Regions from separate parts of the Bradyrhizobium sp. 18BD genome, predicted to be linked through region 2. Evidence: predicted binding sites of a transcription regulator. Region 2 holds the regulator's gene; each other region holds the start of a gene.
What was found. Region 2 encodes LexA, which represses DNA repair genes until DNA is damaged. Its sites were predicted from a motif close to TGTTCNNNNTGTGTTCNG; they were not measured.
Positions count from the first base shown of each region.

Region 1 (5,613 bases), on a different contig from region 2:
TGTGGGCGAAGGCGCGATAGGTTTGGACGAGTCCTGCGGACATGTCGGTCCTTTCCCGGGTCCTGCGTGGTTCGTCGGGCGAGCATGACGAAGCCTAGCCCACCGGTCTTACGAAGGGCAGTGGCGGATGACGCTTCGCTAAATCCGCCCTACGGCCAAAGCCGTTACTCCGCCGCCTCGCTCGTGCTCCGCCGCTTCGGCTTCCTTGCCTTCTTCAGCACCGGCTCCAAAAACCTGCCGGTGTAGCTCCGCGGCGCTTTCGCGATATCTTCCGGCGGGCCCCAGGCGACGATCTCGCCGCCGCCGTCGCCGCCTTCGGGGCCGAGGTCGATGACCCAGTCGGCGGTCTTGATGACTTCGAGATTGTGCTCGATGACCACGACCGTGTTGCCTTGCGCGACCAGCTCGTGCAGCACTTCCAGCAGCTTCTTGACGTCGTGGAAGTGCAGGCCGGTGGTCGGCTCGTCCAGGATGTAGAGCGTGCGGCCGGTGGCGCGCTTGGACAGCTCTTTTGCCAGTTTGACGCGTTGCGCCTCACCGCCCGAGAGAGTTGTCGCCTGCTGGCCGACGTGAATGTAGTCGAGCCCGACGCGGTGCAGGGTCTGAAAAGTCTCGCGCACGCGCGGGACCGCCTTGAAGAACTCGGCGGCTTCCTCGACGGTCATGTCGAGCACGTCGGCGATGCTCTTGCCCTTGAACAGGACTTCGAGCGTCTCGCGGTTGTAGCGCTTGCCCTTGCAGACGTCGCAGGTGACGTAGACGTCGGGCAGGAAATGCATCTCGATCTTGATGACGCCGTCGCCCTGGCAGGCCTCGCAGCGGCCGCCCTTGACGTTGAAGGAGAAGCGGCCCGGTTCGTAGCCGCGCGCCTTGGCTTCGGGGAGCCCTGCGAACCACTCGCGGATCGGCGTGAAGGCGCCGGTATAGGTCGCAGGGTTGGAGCGCGGGGTGCGGCCGATCGGCGACTGGTCGATGTCGATGATCTTGTCGATATGCTCCAAGCCCTCGATGCGGTCGTGCGGGGCTGCGCCTTCGCTGGCGCCGTTGAGCTTGCGCGCGATGGCCTTGTAGAGCGTATCGATCAGCAGCGTCGACTTGCCGCCGCCGGAGACGCCGGTGACGGCCGTGAACAGGCCGAGCGGAATTTCCGCCGTGACGTTCTTGAGGTTATTGCCGCGCGCGTTGACCACCTTGATGGTGCGGCGATGGTTCGGCGGACGCCGCTCCGGCACCTCGACCTCGAGCTCGCCGGTGAGGTATTTGCCGGTCAGCGATTTCGGGTTGCGCATGATCTCGGCGGGCGTGCCTTCGGCGACGATGTGGCCGCCATGCATGCCGGCGCCGGGGCCGATGTCGAGCACGTAGTCGGCGAGGCGAATGGCGTCCTCGTCATGCTCGACCACGACCACGGTGTTGCCGAGATCGCGCAGGCGCTTCAGCGTATCGAGCAGGCGCGCATTGTCGCGCTGGTGCAGGCCGATCGAGGGCTCGTCCAGCACGTAGAGCACACCCGTCAGGCCCGAGCCGATCTGCGAGGCGAGGCGGATGCGCTGACTCTCGCCGCCGGACAGGGTGCCGGAGGAGCGCGAGAGCGTGAGGTAATTCAAGCCGACGTCGAGCAGGAAGGTGAGGCGCTCGCGGATCTCCTTCAGGATCCGCCCCGCAATCTCGTTCTGCTGCGCGTTCAGCGCGTCGGGCACGGTCTCGAACCATTCGCCGGCCTTCCGGACCGACAGCTCCGAGATCTCGCCGATGTGCTTGCTGCCGACCTTGACGCAGAGCGCTTCGGGCTTGAGGCGGAAACCGTTGCAGGCGCCGCAGGGCACATCGTGGAAATACTTCGCCAGCTCCTCACGCGCCCACTCGCTTTCGGTCTCGCGATAGCGGCGGTTGATGTTGGTGATGACGCCCTCGAACGGCTTCTTGGTGTCGTAGGAGCGCACCCCGTCCTCGTAGGAGAACTTGATCTCGTCATCGCCGGAGCCATGGAGGATCGCGTTCTGCGTCTTCTTCGGCAGATCCTTCCACTTGGTGGTCAGTGTGAACTTGTAGTGCTTGCCGAGCGCCGTCAGCGTCTGCGTGTAATAGGGCGACGACGACTTGGCCCAGGGCGCGATCGCGCCCTTGCCGATCGCGAGCTCCTTGTCGGGGATGACGAGGTCTTCGTCGACATGCTGCTCGACGCCGAGGCCGCCGCAGGCGGGGCAGGCGCCGTAGGGATTGTTGAACGAGAACAGGCGCGGCTCGACCTCGGGGATGGTGAAGCCGGAGACGGGGCAGGCGAACTTTTCCGAGAACAGGATGCGCTCGGGCCCGCTCTTGTCGTGGATTTTTGCGGTCTTCTTTTTCTCCTTCTCTTCCGCGGGCGCGGCCGCCGGTGCGTCGGCGAACTCGACCACGGCGAGGCCCTCGGCGAGCTTCAGCGCGGTCTCAAAGCTTTCGGCGAGGCGCTGGCCGATATCGGCGCGCACCACGATGCGATCGACGACGACGTCGATGTCATGCGGGAATTTCTTGTCGAGCGTCGGCGCTTCCGCAAGCTCGTAGAAGGTGCCGTCGATCTTGACGCGCTGAAAGCCCTTCTTGAGCCATTCGGCCAGCTCCTTGCGGTACTCGCCCTTGCGGCCGCGCACGACGGGGGCGAGCAGATAGAGGCGGGTGCCCTCAGGCAGCGCCAGCACGCGGTCGACCATCTGCGAGACGGTCTGGCTTTCGATCGGCAGGCCCGTGGCGGGCGAATAGGGCACGCCGACGCGCGCCCAGAGCAGGCGCATGTAATCGTAGATCTCGGTGACGGTGCCGACGGTGGAGCGCGGGTTCTTCGAGGTCGTCTTCTGCTCGATCGAGATCGCCGGCGAGAGGCCGTCGATCTGGTCCACGTCGGGCTTCTGCATCATCTCGAGGAACTGGCGCGCATAGGCCGAGAGCGACTCGACGTAGCGGCGCTGCCCTTCCGCGTAGATGGTGTCGAAGGCGAGCGAGGATTTGCCGGAGCCGGAGAGGCCGGTGAACACCACGAGCTTGTCGCGGGGAATCTCGACGTCGATGTTCTTGAGGTTGTGCTCGCGCGCGCCACGGATCGTAATTGCGCGCAGGCTCGAGCCCGCGTTCTGCTGTTGGCGCTTCGCCTTGATCACTTCATCCATCCGGGTTGCCCTCAAGGAATCCCAAAAGCGCGCGATCGCGCCAACGTAAAGGCACGCTTCGCCCGGAACCGGGATCGGCGCCAATGGGGTTGGCAGCGAACGTAGGAAGAACGGAGGCGGATTTCCAGTGGGACTTGCGAATCGTCAACGGTTTGTTGGCGCGTTGGCGGCATCTGGCAGCAGGGGGGCGCGGAACAGGCCGGGAAAGCGCGAGCAAAACGCAAAGGGCCGGCGCGAGGCCGGCCCTTCGTTCGCGGTTGGATGCGGAGTTGGGGCGATCCGCACCGATCAGGACTTACCGATCAGGACTTGGAGGTTCCTGCGAGAAACTCTTGCTTCGGTATTCTTGCTCAGAATTTCGCGACGACCGGGTTGCCCCAGCGGTAATTGATGCGGATCAGGCCCATGTCGATGTCCTGACCGATCCGCTCGGTGTGCGCGGCCAGGCCGCCAACCAGCGTGGCGAAGTCTGCGCTGTGATGGCCGAGGAAGACGTGATTGTACTCGCCGCCGACTGACCAGTTGTGGGCAAAGCCCCATTCCATGCCGATGCCGATGGTGTAGCCCCAGCGAGTCTGGTTGACGCTGTTGAAGGTCGGCACGGCGCCCGGAATGAACTGGTCATATTTGTCGTGGGCCACGGCTGCACCGGCCTTGCCGTAAAGCAAGAGGCTGTTGACGGCATAGCCCATCTGACAGGTGAGCAGGCCGAAGCTGTCGATCTTGGTCTGGTTGGACAGTGGTGCCAGCACCAGACTGACATTGCTGCCTTTGAAGTCGGCCCAGTTGCCCTGGCCCTCGAGGCCGAACACCCAGTGCGACTTCTGCCAGCGATAGCCGAGCTGTCCGCCGACCGTGCCGCCGCCGGCGTTGTGGCAGCCTTCGCCGAGCGCCGGATCGACCGCGACGCCAATCGCGCTGGTCACCGCCCAGCAGGCATGGGCCCAACCGCCGCCGCCATTGAGGCCGGCATAGACGCCGCTCCAGTCGTAGACGGCGATCGGCGCCACAGGCGCCTTGTAGAGCGGAAGATCAGCGGCACCGGCGGGTACAGCCGCGCCGAGTGCGAACGAGCCGACAGTGGCCAGCGCCCAGGTTTTCATGTCACGTCCCAAACTCATCAAGCCAATTCGCGCGGGCGATTTGCGCCCTACGATTCCTTGACGGCTCGGCGCGGTGTCCCGCGAAAACAAAAAGGCCGGCGCGAGGCCGGCCTTTCGTGACGATGTGACGTCGGTAGGCGAGGCGAAGCTCAGTACTTCGCCACCACCGGGCCACCGAAGGTGTAGTTCAGGCGGACGGTGCCCATATCCACATCCTGCTTGATGCTGTCGGCGCGGAAGGGGGCGCCAAGCACCGTGAAGCTGTCGGTGTGCTTGCCCATGAAAAGGTGGTCGTATTCGACGGCAACCGACCAATTCGGTGCGAAGCCGAATTCGATGCCGGTGCCGACGGCGCCGCCCCAACGGGTTTCGCTCGCGTCGCCGAACGTGACGCCAAGCAGGGTGCCGCTGAACTTGTTGTGGGTGACGGCCGCGCCGCCCTTCACGTACCAGAGCACGTTATTCCAGGCGTAGCCCACCTGACCGGTGAAGAGGCCGAGTGCGTCGATCTTGGTGGTGTTCACCAGCGGGGAGAAAGCGGCGGGCGAGCTGGTGTTCGAGCCCTTCAGGTCAGCCCAATCGCCCTGGGCTTCGACGCCGAACACCCAGTTGGTGGACTGCCAGCGATAGCCGATCTGGCCGCCGACGATGGCGCCGGTCGCATTGTGGCAACCCTCAGCCGTGACGGGAACGGCCACGCCAAACGCAGAGGTCGTATCCCAGCAATTGTGGCTCGAGCCGCCGCCGGCGTTGGCGCCGATGTAGAAGCCGGTCCAGTTGTAGACCGAGGCGACAGCCACGGGAGCCTTGGTGTAGGGGCGGGCCGCCAGATCGGCCGCCGAGGCCGGTGCCAACGTGCTGAGTGCGAACAGGCTGGCCGAAGCCAGCAAAACCTTCTTCATTATCGATTCCCCAGTTTCGATTCTCGTTGTGGCCTTCCGGACGGCGGAAGAGCAGCGGACTCCAATGACCCAACTGATGTCATTGCCTTACACTACTAAAGCCAAAAGTTGTGTCACCCGGGTGCCACATCTGGCCGAAAATGCTGGTGAGCGGGTCGGGCGCCAAAAACAAAAAGGCCGGCGCGAGGCCGGCCTTTCGTGACGATGTGACGTCGGTCGTGAGACGAAGCTCAGTACTTCGCGACGATCGGGCCGCCGAAGTGATAGTTCACGCCGACCTGCACGGTGTGGAAGTTGAGCGTGCCGGAAGCGAGCGGAACGCCGAGATTCGAGAAGTAGTTCTCGCTGCCGAGGCTGCGATAGAGGTACTCGCCCTTAACCGACCACTGCGGCGCGAAGAACGCCTCGACGCCAGCGCCGACGGTCCAGCCGGAGTGCCACTTGCTGTCGGAGAGGGTCACG
Region 1 is NZ_JAVAYL010000002.1:56,898-62,510, forward strand. Features, by position in the region: gene RAD16_RS03445 (DinB family protein) at 1-43, opposite strand, end outside; gene uvrA (excinuclease ABC subunit UvrA) at 165-3,146, opposite strand; gene RAD16_RS03455 (outer membrane protein) at 3,497-4,249, opposite strand; gene RAD16_RS03460 (outer membrane protein) at 4,399-5,151, opposite strand; gene RAD16_RS03465 (outer membrane protein) at 5,382-5,613, opposite strand, start outside.
Region 1: uvrA (excinuclease ABC subunit UvrA) is a predicted target of LexA. The motif match lies at 3,242-3,259, and genes of this name have one in related genera.

Region 2 (5,613 bases):
AACCACTTCGGATTCTGACCTCTCCGCAAAGTTGATCAGCAAGGCCGCCGACCTGAAAGCCCAGGCCGACCCGATGCCCGACAAGGATCAGGGGCCGATTGCGCCGGACGTCAGTCCGGGCAAACAGCCGGAGACCTGACCGATGCTGGCCGTGGCTCTCGTCTTTCTCGTCCTCGCCATGGCCACCCTCGTGCCGGTCTGTCTCGCCTTCCGGATCATGCCGCGGCGGACGTGATGCTGCCTCTCATCGCCAAGCGCATGACGCAGGATAAATCATCCCGCGCGGCCACCCGTTTTGCCTCTGTGCCTGCACTCGGCTAGAACTCTCGCCGCCGATTTGCCCGAACGGGCGCAGCTGGAGTTTTCACCGTGGCCCTGATGCCGGTTTCTGACGCGCTCGCCGCGGTGCTTGCCGGCGCAGAGCCGCTGCCCGAAGAATCGGTCGCTCTCGACCAAGCCTTTCACCGCGTGCTCGCCCGCGACGTCGCGGCGCAGCGGACCCAGCCGCCGCAGGCGATGTCGGCGATGGACGGCTATGCGGTACGCGCGGCGGACGCAGCGAAGGTCGATGCCCAGCTCACCGTGATCGGCGAGGTCGCGGCGGGCCGGCCATTCGCCGGAACGGTCGGTGCCGGCCAAGCCGTGCGGATCTTCACCGGCGGCGTCGTGCCTGACGGCGCCGACGCGGTCGTGATCCAGGAGGACACGGTCGCAGACGGCAAGCGCATCACGATCAAGGAAGCCGCGGTGACGGGACGGCACATCCGCCCCGCCGGCGTCGACTTCTCGGAAGGCGACGTGCTGCTGCGCAAGGGAGCCCGGCTCACCGAGCGCGACCTCGCCCTCGCCGCCGGGATGAACCACCCGCTTCTGCCCGTCCGTCGCCGCCCGAAGGTTGCGGTCCTCGCCACCGGCGATGAGCTGGTGATGCCGGGCACGACGCCCGGCCCCGGCCAGATCGTCTATTCCAACGGCTACGCCCTGCACGCGCTCGCCCGCAGCGAGGGCGCCGACACCATCGACCTCGGCGTCGCCGCCGACACGCTTGCCGCCACCACCGCCGGTATCCGCCGCGCCCGCGAGAGCGGCGCCGATATCCTCATCACCACCGGCGGTGCTTCGGTCGGCGACCACGACCTGGTGCAGCAGGCGCTGCGGGACGAAGGCATCTCGATGGCGTTCTGGAAGATCGCGATGCGGCCGGGCAAGCCGATGATGAACGGACAACTCGGGGCGATGCGCGTGATCGGCCTGCCCGGCAATCCCGTGTCATCCTACGTTTGCGGTTTCCTGTTTCTGGTGCCGCTGATTCGCGCGCTGGCAGGCCAGCAGGTGATTCATCATCGCCGCGAACGCGCCGTGCTCGGCCGCGCCGTCGGCGCCAATGACCAGCGCGAGGATTATCTGCGCGCGCGCCTCGATATGCGCGACGACGGCACGCTCGTTGCCAATCCGGTCAACCACCAGGACTCCTCGCTGCTTGCGAATCTCGCTGCGGCACAGGCACTTCTCGTGCGCGCACCATTCGCACCGAAGGCCGAGGCCGGTGCGCCTTGCGAGGTGCTGCGACTGCCCGTCTGACCGCTTCGTTCGCACGCGTTCCGCGAACTTTGTCGCGTTCACGGTAAATTAAGCAGTTGCGGAACATGTATCGAACATATAGTGTCCGTTCATGATTTGTTTCGAGCATGTAGCGGCTTATCGCTGAATTCAGCGTCTCGGAATCGAACGACATCAACCGGGGGATTTTGGTCGAGATGTTAACGCGCAAACAATACGAGCTCCTGCGGTTCATCAGCGAGCGGCTGAAGGAAAGCGGCGTGCCGCCCTCCTTCGATGAGATGAAGGACGCGCTCGACCTGCGCTCGAAGTCGGGCATCCATCGCCTGATCACCGCGCTCGAGGAGCGCGGCTTCATCCGCCGCCTGCCCAACCGCGCCCGCGCCATCGAGGTGATCAAGCTGCCCGAGCTGCAGGCCGCCGCCGGCAACCGCCGCGGCTTCACGCCCAGCGTCATCGAGGGCAATCTCGGCAAGGTGCGCACCACCTCAAGCCCGCCCGCCGACGAGGGCGAGCGTCCCGTCGCCGTGCCGGTGATGGGTCGGATCGCGGCCGGCACGCCGATCGAGGCGTTGCAGACCCGCAGCCACACCATCAGCGTTCCGCCCGACATGCTCGGCTCGGGCGAGCACTACGCGCTCGAAGTGCGCGGCGATTCCATGGTGGAAGCCGGCATCCTCGACGGCGACATGGCGCTGATCCAGCGCAACGAGAGCGCCGACACCGGCGACATCGTGGTGGCCCTGATCGACGACGAAGAGGCAACCCTGAAGCGCTTCCGCCGCCGGGGCGCCTCGATCGCGCTCGAGCCCGCCAACGCCGCCTATGAGGTCCGCATCCTGCCGCCCAACCGGGTCAAGATTCAGGGCAAGCTGATCGGGCTTTACCGGAAGTACTGAACACGTCCGCGCGGCGCCCTCTGGCGACCGCGCCTTAAACGATGGAGCGGATGATTGTCCGCTCCGGCTGGATAGTCTTTCTGGTTTTGCGCAGATTATCCCGCCACCTCTCCAGCGCTAGATCCTCGGCACGCCGCACGAAGCCCGCATCGCTTCGTAAGGCCTTTGACAGACCGAGGAGACAACCATGCGCAAGATCGTCTTGAGCACAATCATGATGGCGCTGATCGCAGAATCCGCGTCGCAAGCCATCGCCGCAGAGCCGCACCATGCCCGCAAGGCAACACCGGCAGCGGCGAGCGAACAATTCCGCAATGCACGCAACGCCGTCGCGCAGCCGTCACAACCGGTCTGGCCATACTCCGGCTGGTCGGCACCTGCAGGCCGCTGACGGATAAGGCCGCTAAATGCACGGGAGCGGACTTTGTTCCTCCAGTATTTGAAAAAGATATTGTGATGGCGGCCCGCGGATCCAAGCCGCAGATTTGCCCACAACCAAGCAGAACCTGATGGGCTTCCACTCTGATAGAGGCCTGCGCCTCCGAAACAGAGGCGCGGGTTGCTATCTTCGAATGAGGAGCAACACGATGTGTGACTACAGCCTGCACGCCGTCGCGACGCGTCCCGCAGAAGTCGGCGAGACGATCGTCACGACAACCTTCCGCGGCACCTCGACGCGCGGCTTCGCTTCCGAAGCGGACATGTCCGTCGCCGTATGTCTGCTGCCGGGAACGGAGCTCGCTTTCGCCGACAACGTCCGTTACGACAATCGCTGGATCTGGACACGCACGATCAATTCGCGCGTCGGCAAGTTCGGCAAGGTCGATCCGCACATTCCCGATCGTCATCACGACGCGATCGAATTTGCCGACGGCAAATACGTGTTGGTGACACAGCTCGTCGAAGGCCAGCGCGCAACCGTGCTGCAACTGCCCGTGACCCAGCCGCTCGGCGAGCGCGAGCAGACGCCGCAAATCGTTGCCGACAGGCCGACGATCACGCGTCTGCCGATCGGCTGATCGGAGCGATCCCCGGCTCGCAGGTCGGGGCCAGAATGGAAATCGCCATCGCCGGCCGTGGCCGGCGACGTGGTGATGCTTGTGTTCCCCTTGCGTCGCACGAAGTTTGCGCGGCCCTGCCTGAATTTTGAACGTCCGCTCCGCCGGTAAATGGCCGATGCTGCCAGTGACTTGAGGCGGCGGACACGTTCGATGAAAACCTTCATTCGCGTCGTTGAACTCTGGGTGCCTGATCGCACGCGCATGCGGCTGGAATTCGGAGGAGGCCTCTACGGCGAGGGGCTGTCCGCGTTCAAGGCCGTGAGCGAGGACTTGCGCTTCGGTCATGACGAGGGCCTTCCCGGCAAGGCCTGGGCCGCCGGTCATCCCGTCATCCTCACCAAATTCGCCAATTCCTATTTCAAGCGAACCGACCAGGCGCTCGCGGCAGGCCTCACCTGCGGCGTCGCGGTGCCGGTCTTTTCGGGCGAATTCCTGCAGGCCGTGATGGTGCTGTTCTGCGGCGACGACGCGGCGCATGTCGGTGCGATCGAGCTCTGGCACAACGATCCCGATACGTCCCACGAAATGGCACTCGTCGACGGCTACTATGGCACCGCCGACATGTTCGAGTTCAACTCCCGCCACACCAGGTTTCCGCGCGGCTTCGGCCTGCCGGGCCGCACCTGGAAAGCCGGCCTGCCGCTGATCATCAAGGACCTGCACAACGCCAAGAGTTTCCTGCGCTGGGAGGAGGCCGCGGAGGTCGGGATCAATCTCGGCGTTGGCGTTCCCTACCGCACCGAGCGCGACCAGACCTGGGTGCTGACCTTCCTCTCCGCGCAGGCGACACCGATCGCGCGGCGCTTCGAGATCTGGGTGCCGAACGAGGCCCGTTCCGCGCTGGTCTATCGCGCCGGCGATTGCAGCGCGCAGACCGACCTTGCCGCGTTCTATGCGACCAGATCCATCGCCAGGGGCGACGGCAGCATCGGGGGCGCCTGGGCGACCGGCATGCCCGCTCTCAACGACGATTTCGCGCATGATGGTTCGGTCGCAGCCATTGAGGCCCGTGCCGCCGGACTGAGCCAGATGGTAGCCCTGCCGGTGATCGGGAGCGCCGGGCTCGACGCCGTGCTGGCCTGGTACCTGTAGCCGGCCCGTTCAGTCGTCGGCCTGCAGATCGGCCTCGGACGGCGTGGCGTCCCGGGGAGCCGCCGCCCGGGGCACAAGGCTCACGCCGAAATCCGCTTCGCCGGCGGCTGCCGGCGCCCACGGGCGGTCGGTGCCTCTGGCTTTCACTGCCTGAACCGCAAAGCCGTCACCGCGCTGGGTCAGCGCGAGCGCGCCCTGCGCAGCGAGACGCTGCCGGTCAACGACCATCGCAGCGCAATCCGGGGGCGCGGGACGGGCCGTCACCACCAGCGCGGCGCGGCTGCAATCGTCCGCCAGCGCGTCGATGCGCAACGCCAGGGCGACCAGGCGGCCGTCGGCGAGCGGCGTGACACAGCCGGCCTCATCGCATGACACGCCGTCACTGAGCGAGCCGCTCCCGGTATCGCGCGGATCGGCGTCGGCAGCGAGCCATTCCTTCAGCAGGAAGCCGTCCTTGCTGGCCCTGACCAAATGCAGGTGCCCGTTCCTGCCCCGCACCGCGACGCTCTGCCCGTCACTCGCGATCAGGATATCGGGCTGCCGCGCGGTCAGCCCCCACAGGACCGCAACCAGCAGCACCGCCGCGCCCGACCACCGCAGCGGCGTGCGCAGCAGACCCATGACGATGATCCCGAGGCTGGCCGCGATCAGCGGCGCGATCCCGAACGCCGGAAGGCGGCCGATCGCACCCGGCAGGGCCGCCACCCAGCGCGAGACCATGACCATCCAGTCGATGCCGATCCCCATCAGCCACCAGAACACGCCGTCGAGCCCGAACGGCGCCGCAAGCAATCCCAGCAGCCCGGCCGGCATCACCAGCGCCGAGACGACAGGCATGGCGCCGAGATTGGCCAGCACGCCGTAGGGCGTGACGCGGTGGAAATGGAAGGCGGCATAGGGCGTGGTCGCGAGCCCCGCGATCAGCGAGGCCAGGAACAGCATCGCGATCTCGCGGCCGCCCCACAGGGCAATCCGCGCGGTCGCGGAATGATCAGGCGAGG
Region 2 is NZ_JAVAYL010000030.1:34,261-39,873, reverse strand. Features, by position in the region: gene RAD16_RS37160 (hypothetical protein) at 1-139, shown strand, start outside; gene RAD16_RS37155 (molybdopterin molybdotransferase MoeA) at 370-1,581, shown strand; gene lexA (transcriptional repressor LexA) at 1,758-2,459, shown strand; gene RAD16_RS37145 (hypothetical protein) at 2,647-2,850, shown strand; gene RAD16_RS37140 (hypothetical protein) at 3,047-3,478, shown strand; gene RAD16_RS37135 (GAF domain-containing protein) at 3,671-4,612, shown strand; gene RAD16_RS37130 (ComEC/Rec2 family competence protein) at 4,622-5,613, opposite strand, start outside.

Region 3 (5,613 bases), on a different contig from region 2:
GCGGTTTGCGACTTCCTGGACATTGCCGGCGATGTCGGCGAGCTCGACGCCGAGACCGCCGATGCGGTCGGCGAGCTGGTCGATCAGACGTTCGGCCAGCGTCCGGTTGGAGCCGGTGTCCATGACTGCAAGTTGTGCGAGGGACATTTACGGGCGTTCTCCAGGCGGAGCCGTTCATCGGCTCACCGCGGGCATTCCCATTCCAATTCCAAGTTTAAAGGATGATTCGCGCCCGGCGTCTTGCCCGAGAGTGCACTGGAGCGTGCGCTACAGTTTATAAGCGGTGCGGAATCCACCCCAGTGCCGGCCCTGCACGCGGATCGGGACGTCGATCTCGCGCATCATCACCGTATTCCCATTGCCCATGTCGCGCGCATAGCTCTGGACCAGGTACGAGCGCTGGTTGTGCGCGGCGGCCAGCCCCGCCGGATCGTTGAAGATCCGGCGGTTGCGGCTATTGGCGGTGTTCCAGGCGACATCGCCCGGCCGCTGCGGGTGCGAATAGATCTTGTTGTGCACCGGCAGGAAGCCGTTGCGATCGACCATGGCGCAGAACGCCATGCGCGGGTCCTTGGCGAGGAAGGCTTCCTGGAACGGCGGCAGCGCGCGGTCGGCCCAGGCAAGATATTTCGTGCGATATTGCTGCGGATTGGTCCCGGCGATCTCCGCATAAGCGGCGTCGAAGAGATCGTCGATCTTCACCTCGCCGCGCGCAACCGCCTGCTCGAAGATCGCGGTCAGTGCGTTGCCCGCTTCCATGGCACGGGTGACGAACTCGGTATTCTCCTCGTGGATCGACCAGAGCTTGTCTTCGATCTTCTCGCTGAGATCAGGCTTGGGGCTGACGAACTGCGCGCGGGCGCCGGCCTTGGATTGCTCGGTCACGCGCAAGCGGCAGGCGCCGACATCTTCGAGCGCGCCTTCGACGATCGCCTGCGGCGCAAGCCGGCCCGCCTCTGCGCCACCGATCAGCACGCCGTCCATCGAGATCTCATAGACCGGCATCGCGCCGCGCGTGGTCTCGAATTTGAGGTGGCAGGGCAGCCGCTCGGTCTTGCGGCGGTCGTCGTGCTCGCTCTGGCGCAGCAGCACCGCGCAGCGCGATTTCAGTTTCTGGGCGAAGGTGGTGACAGCCTTGCCGGCGCTGGCGACGTTCTCGCCATGGCTCTCGGCGGCTTTGGTCGCGGCATCGATCTCGGCCGCGCTCTCGCCGACCGAGATGATGAAGTCGGAGGCGCTGGCGGCATTGCCGGAGACTTCGCTGGTGGTGGCGTTCTGCTCGGCGACGGCGCCGTTGACGGTGTCGAACACCGGGCGGATCGCCTCGATCGCCTGCGAGATGCGGTGCACGGCATCGGCCGAGCCGGCGGCGTCGCGCTGCAAGGCGTCGATCTTCCGGGAAATCTCTTCCGTGGCGCCTTGCGTCTGCACCGCGAGTGCCTTGACCTCGGTCGCGACCACCGCAAAGCCCTTACCGGCGGCGCCGGCGCGTGCGGCCTCGATGGTCGAATTGAGCGCGAGCAGCGTCGTCTGCCGTGCGATCTGCGCGATCAGATTGACGACGTTGCCGATGGCCGCGGAGGATTCGCGCAAGCGGTCGACATTGGCGCGGGCTTCCTGCGCCGCGGCGCTGGCCTCGTCGGCGAGCTTGCCGGCGGCGCGGACCTGCGCCCCGATGCCCTGCGCGGACTGGGTGAACTTGTCGGCGGCGTGGGCGAAGGTGGACGCAGTCGATTGCGCGGCGTTGCTGCGGCCGGTCAGGGCGTCGGTGCGGTCGCGGATCGTGGCCAGCGTTACGGCAGTCGCCTCGGCGCCGCCGGCGACCGAATTGGCGGCGCGCTCGAGCTGGCGGATCATGGCCCCGAGCTCGAGTTCCAGCAGTTCCAGGATTTCCCTGGCGGAATCACCCTCGGTGGCCGGGGCGGGGGCGGCATCGACCGGCGACTGCGAGACTTGCGGCACTGCGGCAAGCGCAGGCGTATCCGGCAGACGCTTCCGAAATAATGCGAACGCCATCAGGTCAACTCTTGTCGGGAGACGGGCGGACGCTATTTTCGCAAGCCGGAATGAAATCAGGGTTAACGGTGCCTGACTTCTGGGCACGGGCCACTACGTTATTACCTTAAAGTCGTAGAGCCTCTTTCATTCCGGTGGGTTGGCGGCCTATAACGCCGCGCTTCCCTCGCTCACTTTTGGCGCACGATTCCCTAGAGAAGATCACGCATGGCCGGACATTCCCAATTCAAGAACATCATGCACCGCAAGGGGCGGCAGGATGCGCAGAAGTCGAAACTGTTCGGAAAGCTGGCGCGGGAAATCACCGTCGCCGCCAAGCTGGGCACGCCCGACCCCGCCATGAACCCCCGCCTGCGCGCGGCCATCATCGCGGCTCGGCAGGAGAACATGCCGAAGGACAATATCGAGCGCGCGGTCAAGAAAGCGCTCGGCAACGAGGGCGAGAACTATGACGAGATCCGCTACGAGGGCTATGGCCCGGGCGGTGTCGCCGTCATCGTCGAGGCGCTGACCGACAACCGCAACCGTGCCGCCTCCGACATCCGCTCCTTCTTCACCAAATCGGGCGGCAATCTCGGCGAAACCGGCTCGGTGTCGTTCATGTTCGACCGCACCGGCATCATCGAATACGATCGCAGCGTCGCCGATGACGACGCCGTGCTCGATGCCGCGATCGAGGCCGGCGCCGACGACGTGGTGTCCAGCGAAAGCGGCCACGAGATCTACGCCTCGACCGAAAGCTATCGCGACGTCGCCAAAGCGCTGGAAGCCAAGTTCGGCGAGCCGCGCAAGGCCGCGCTGATCTGGAAGCCGCAGAACACGGTGGCGGTGGACGACGAGACCGGCGAGAAGCTGCTCAAGCTGATGGATCTGCTTAACGAGCACGACGACGTGCAGAACGTCTACGCCAATTTCGAGGTGTCGGACGCGCTGGTCGCGAAGATGGGCGGATAGGGGTTCTCGTGTCCCGGACGCGCTGCACCGTGAAACGCTGCTGCGCAGAGCCGGGACCCATGGTGCGTCATATGTAGGCGGCGATATGGGCCCCGGTTCTGCGACGCATCACTTCGTGCTGCGTCGCGCCCGGGGCACAGCCACTCCCCACTTCCCCTGTTACTTCCGTTCTGTTTCTGTTTCCCCTGCGGCGGCCAGCCGCTATCACTGGCCCATGACCGCGCTCCCGATTCGCGTCCCCGTTCGCATCATCGGCATCGACCCCGGCCTGCGCCGCACCGGCTGGGGCGTGATCGAGGCCGACGGCAACCGATTGATCTACGTCGCCTGCGGTTCGGTGGAACCACCGGACGATCTGCCGCTGTCGAGCCGGCTGCTCGCGATCCACGAGGGGCTCGCTTCGGTCCTGTCCGATCACAAGCCGATGGAAGCGGCGGTCGAGCAGACGTTCATCAACAAGGACGGCGCCGCGACGCTGAAGCTGGGCCAGGCCCGCGGCGTCGCCATGCTGGCGCCCGCAATGTTCGGCATCTCTGTTGCCGAATACGCGCCGAACCAGGTGAAGAAGACCGTGGTCGGGGCCGGCCATGCCGACAAGCAGCAGATCGGAATGATGCTGAAGATATTACTGCCGAAGGCCGAACCGCCGTCCGCGGACGCCGCCGACGCGCTCGCCATCGCCATCACCCATGCCCATCACCGCCAGAGCACGGCGCTCAGGCTGAAGGTGGCCGGACTATGATCGGCAAGCTCAAGGGCCTGATCGATTCCTACGGCGAGGATTTTGTCATCCTCGACGTCGGCGGCGTCGGCTACCAGGTGCATTGCTCGACGCGCACGCTGCAGCATCTGCCGTCTCCGGGCGGGGCGGCCGTGCTGTCGATCGAGACCTATGTCCGTGAGGACCAGATCAAGCTGTTCGGCTTCCGCACCGATCAGGAGCGGGAATGGTTTCGCCTGCTCCAGACCGTGCAGGGCGTCGGCGCCAAGGTCGCGCTCGCGGTGCTCGGTACGCTGGCGCCTTCCGATCTCGCCAACGCCATTGCGCTGCGTGACAAGGCCGCGGTGTCGCGCACGCCCGGCGTCGGGCCCAAGGTCGCCGAGCGCATCGTCACCGAGCTGAAGGACAAGGCGCCAGCTTTCGCCAATGTCGATCCCGCCGTCGTGCATCTCGCCGGCGCCGTCGACGATCAGCGCGCACCGCGGCCCGTGGCGGATGCGATCTCCGCGCTGGTCAATCTCGGTTACGGTCAGCCGCAGGCCGCCGCAGCCATTGCATCGGCATCGCGCAGCGCAGGTGAAGGTGCTGAAACGGCGCAGCTCATCCGCCTCGGCCTGAAGGAGCTCGCCAAGTGAGCGATCCCAAGGCCAACCGCATGGTCTCGCCCGAGCGCCGCAGCGACGATGTCGGCGACACCGCGTTGCGCCCGCAATCGCTGTCCGACTTCGTCGGCCAGCAGCAGGCACGCAAGAATCTCTCGATCTTCATCGAAGCCGCGCGCAAGCGTGGCGAGGCGCTGGATCACGTGCTGTTCGTCGGTCCCCCCGGCCTCGGCAAGACCACGCTGGCGCAGATCGTGGCCAAGGAGCTCGGCGTCGGTTTTCGCGCAACGTCGGGTCCCGTGATCGCCAAGGCCGGCGATCTCGCCGCGCTGCTGACCAATCTCGAAGAGCGCGACGTGCTCTTCATCGACGAGATCCATCGCCTCAACCCCGCGGTCGAAGAGGTGCTCTATCCCGCGATGGAGGATTTCCAGCTCGACCTCATCATCGGCGAAGGCCCGGCGGCGCGCTCGGTGAAGATAGAGCTGTCGAAGTTCACCCTCGTCGGGGCCACCACGCGCGCCGGCCTCCTCACCAATCCCTTGCGCGACCGCTTCGGCATTCCGGTGCGGCTCAACTTCTACACCATCGAGGAGCTCGAGAGCATCGTCAGCCGCGGCGCGCGCGTGCTCAAGGTCGGCATGAGCGCCGATGGCGCCAACGAGATCGCGCGCCGCGCCCGCGGCACGCCGCGCATCGCCGGGCGCCTGCTCAGGCGCGTGCGCGATTTTGCCTCGGCGGCGAATGCCGACACGATCGATCGCAAGATCGCCGACCACGCACTCAGTGCGCTCGAGGTCGACGCCGCCGGCCTCGACGCCATGGACCGCCGCTACCTCTCGACCATCGCGCTCAACTATGGCGGCGGCCCGGTCGGTGTCGAGACGATGGCCGCGGCGCTCTCCGAGCCGCGCGATGCGATCGAGGACATCATCGAGCCCTATCTCATCCAGTGCGGCTATCTTCAGCGCACCCCGCGCGGCCGGCTGCTCACCTCGCACGCCTTCCGTCATCTCGGCATCGCCGAGCCCTCACGCGATGCGGCGGCACAGTTTGGCCTGTTCGGCACTGATCAGGCCGACGACGACTGACTGTCACAATTGGTGAACCCACGAGTTCCACCCGTCACTAATGCGAACGAGCAGCGATCGGGATTGCTGCTCACGCACATGGACCGGAGTGGGAAGAGATGGGGCAGCAAGACATCGGGCAGACTGACGCGACGCTGCTGGAGACGATCGCGGCCGCGCCGCAACTGCGTACGCCCGACGAGACCGAGGCGTTTCTGGATCCGATGCCGCTCGCCGAATTGGCGTCGAT
Region 3 is NZ_JAVAYL010000015.1:172,918-178,530, reverse strand. Features, by position in the region: gene RAD16_RS26140 (methyl-accepting chemotaxis protein) at 1-147, opposite strand, end outside; gene RAD16_RS26135 (methyl-accepting chemotaxis protein) at 268-2,016, opposite strand; gene RAD16_RS26130 (YebC/PmpR family DNA-binding transcriptional regulator) at 2,224-2,970, shown strand; gene ruvC (crossover junction endodeoxyribonuclease RuvC) at 3,185-3,712, shown strand; gene ruvA (Holliday junction branch migration protein RuvA) at 3,709-4,326, shown strand; gene ruvB (Holliday junction branch migration DNA helicase RuvB) at 4,323-5,384, shown strand; gene RAD16_RS26110 (DUF6869 domain-containing protein) at 5,483-5,613, shown strand, end outside.
Region 3: ruvC (crossover junction endodeoxyribonuclease RuvC) is a predicted target of LexA. The motif match lies at 3,137-3,154, and genes of this name have one in related genera.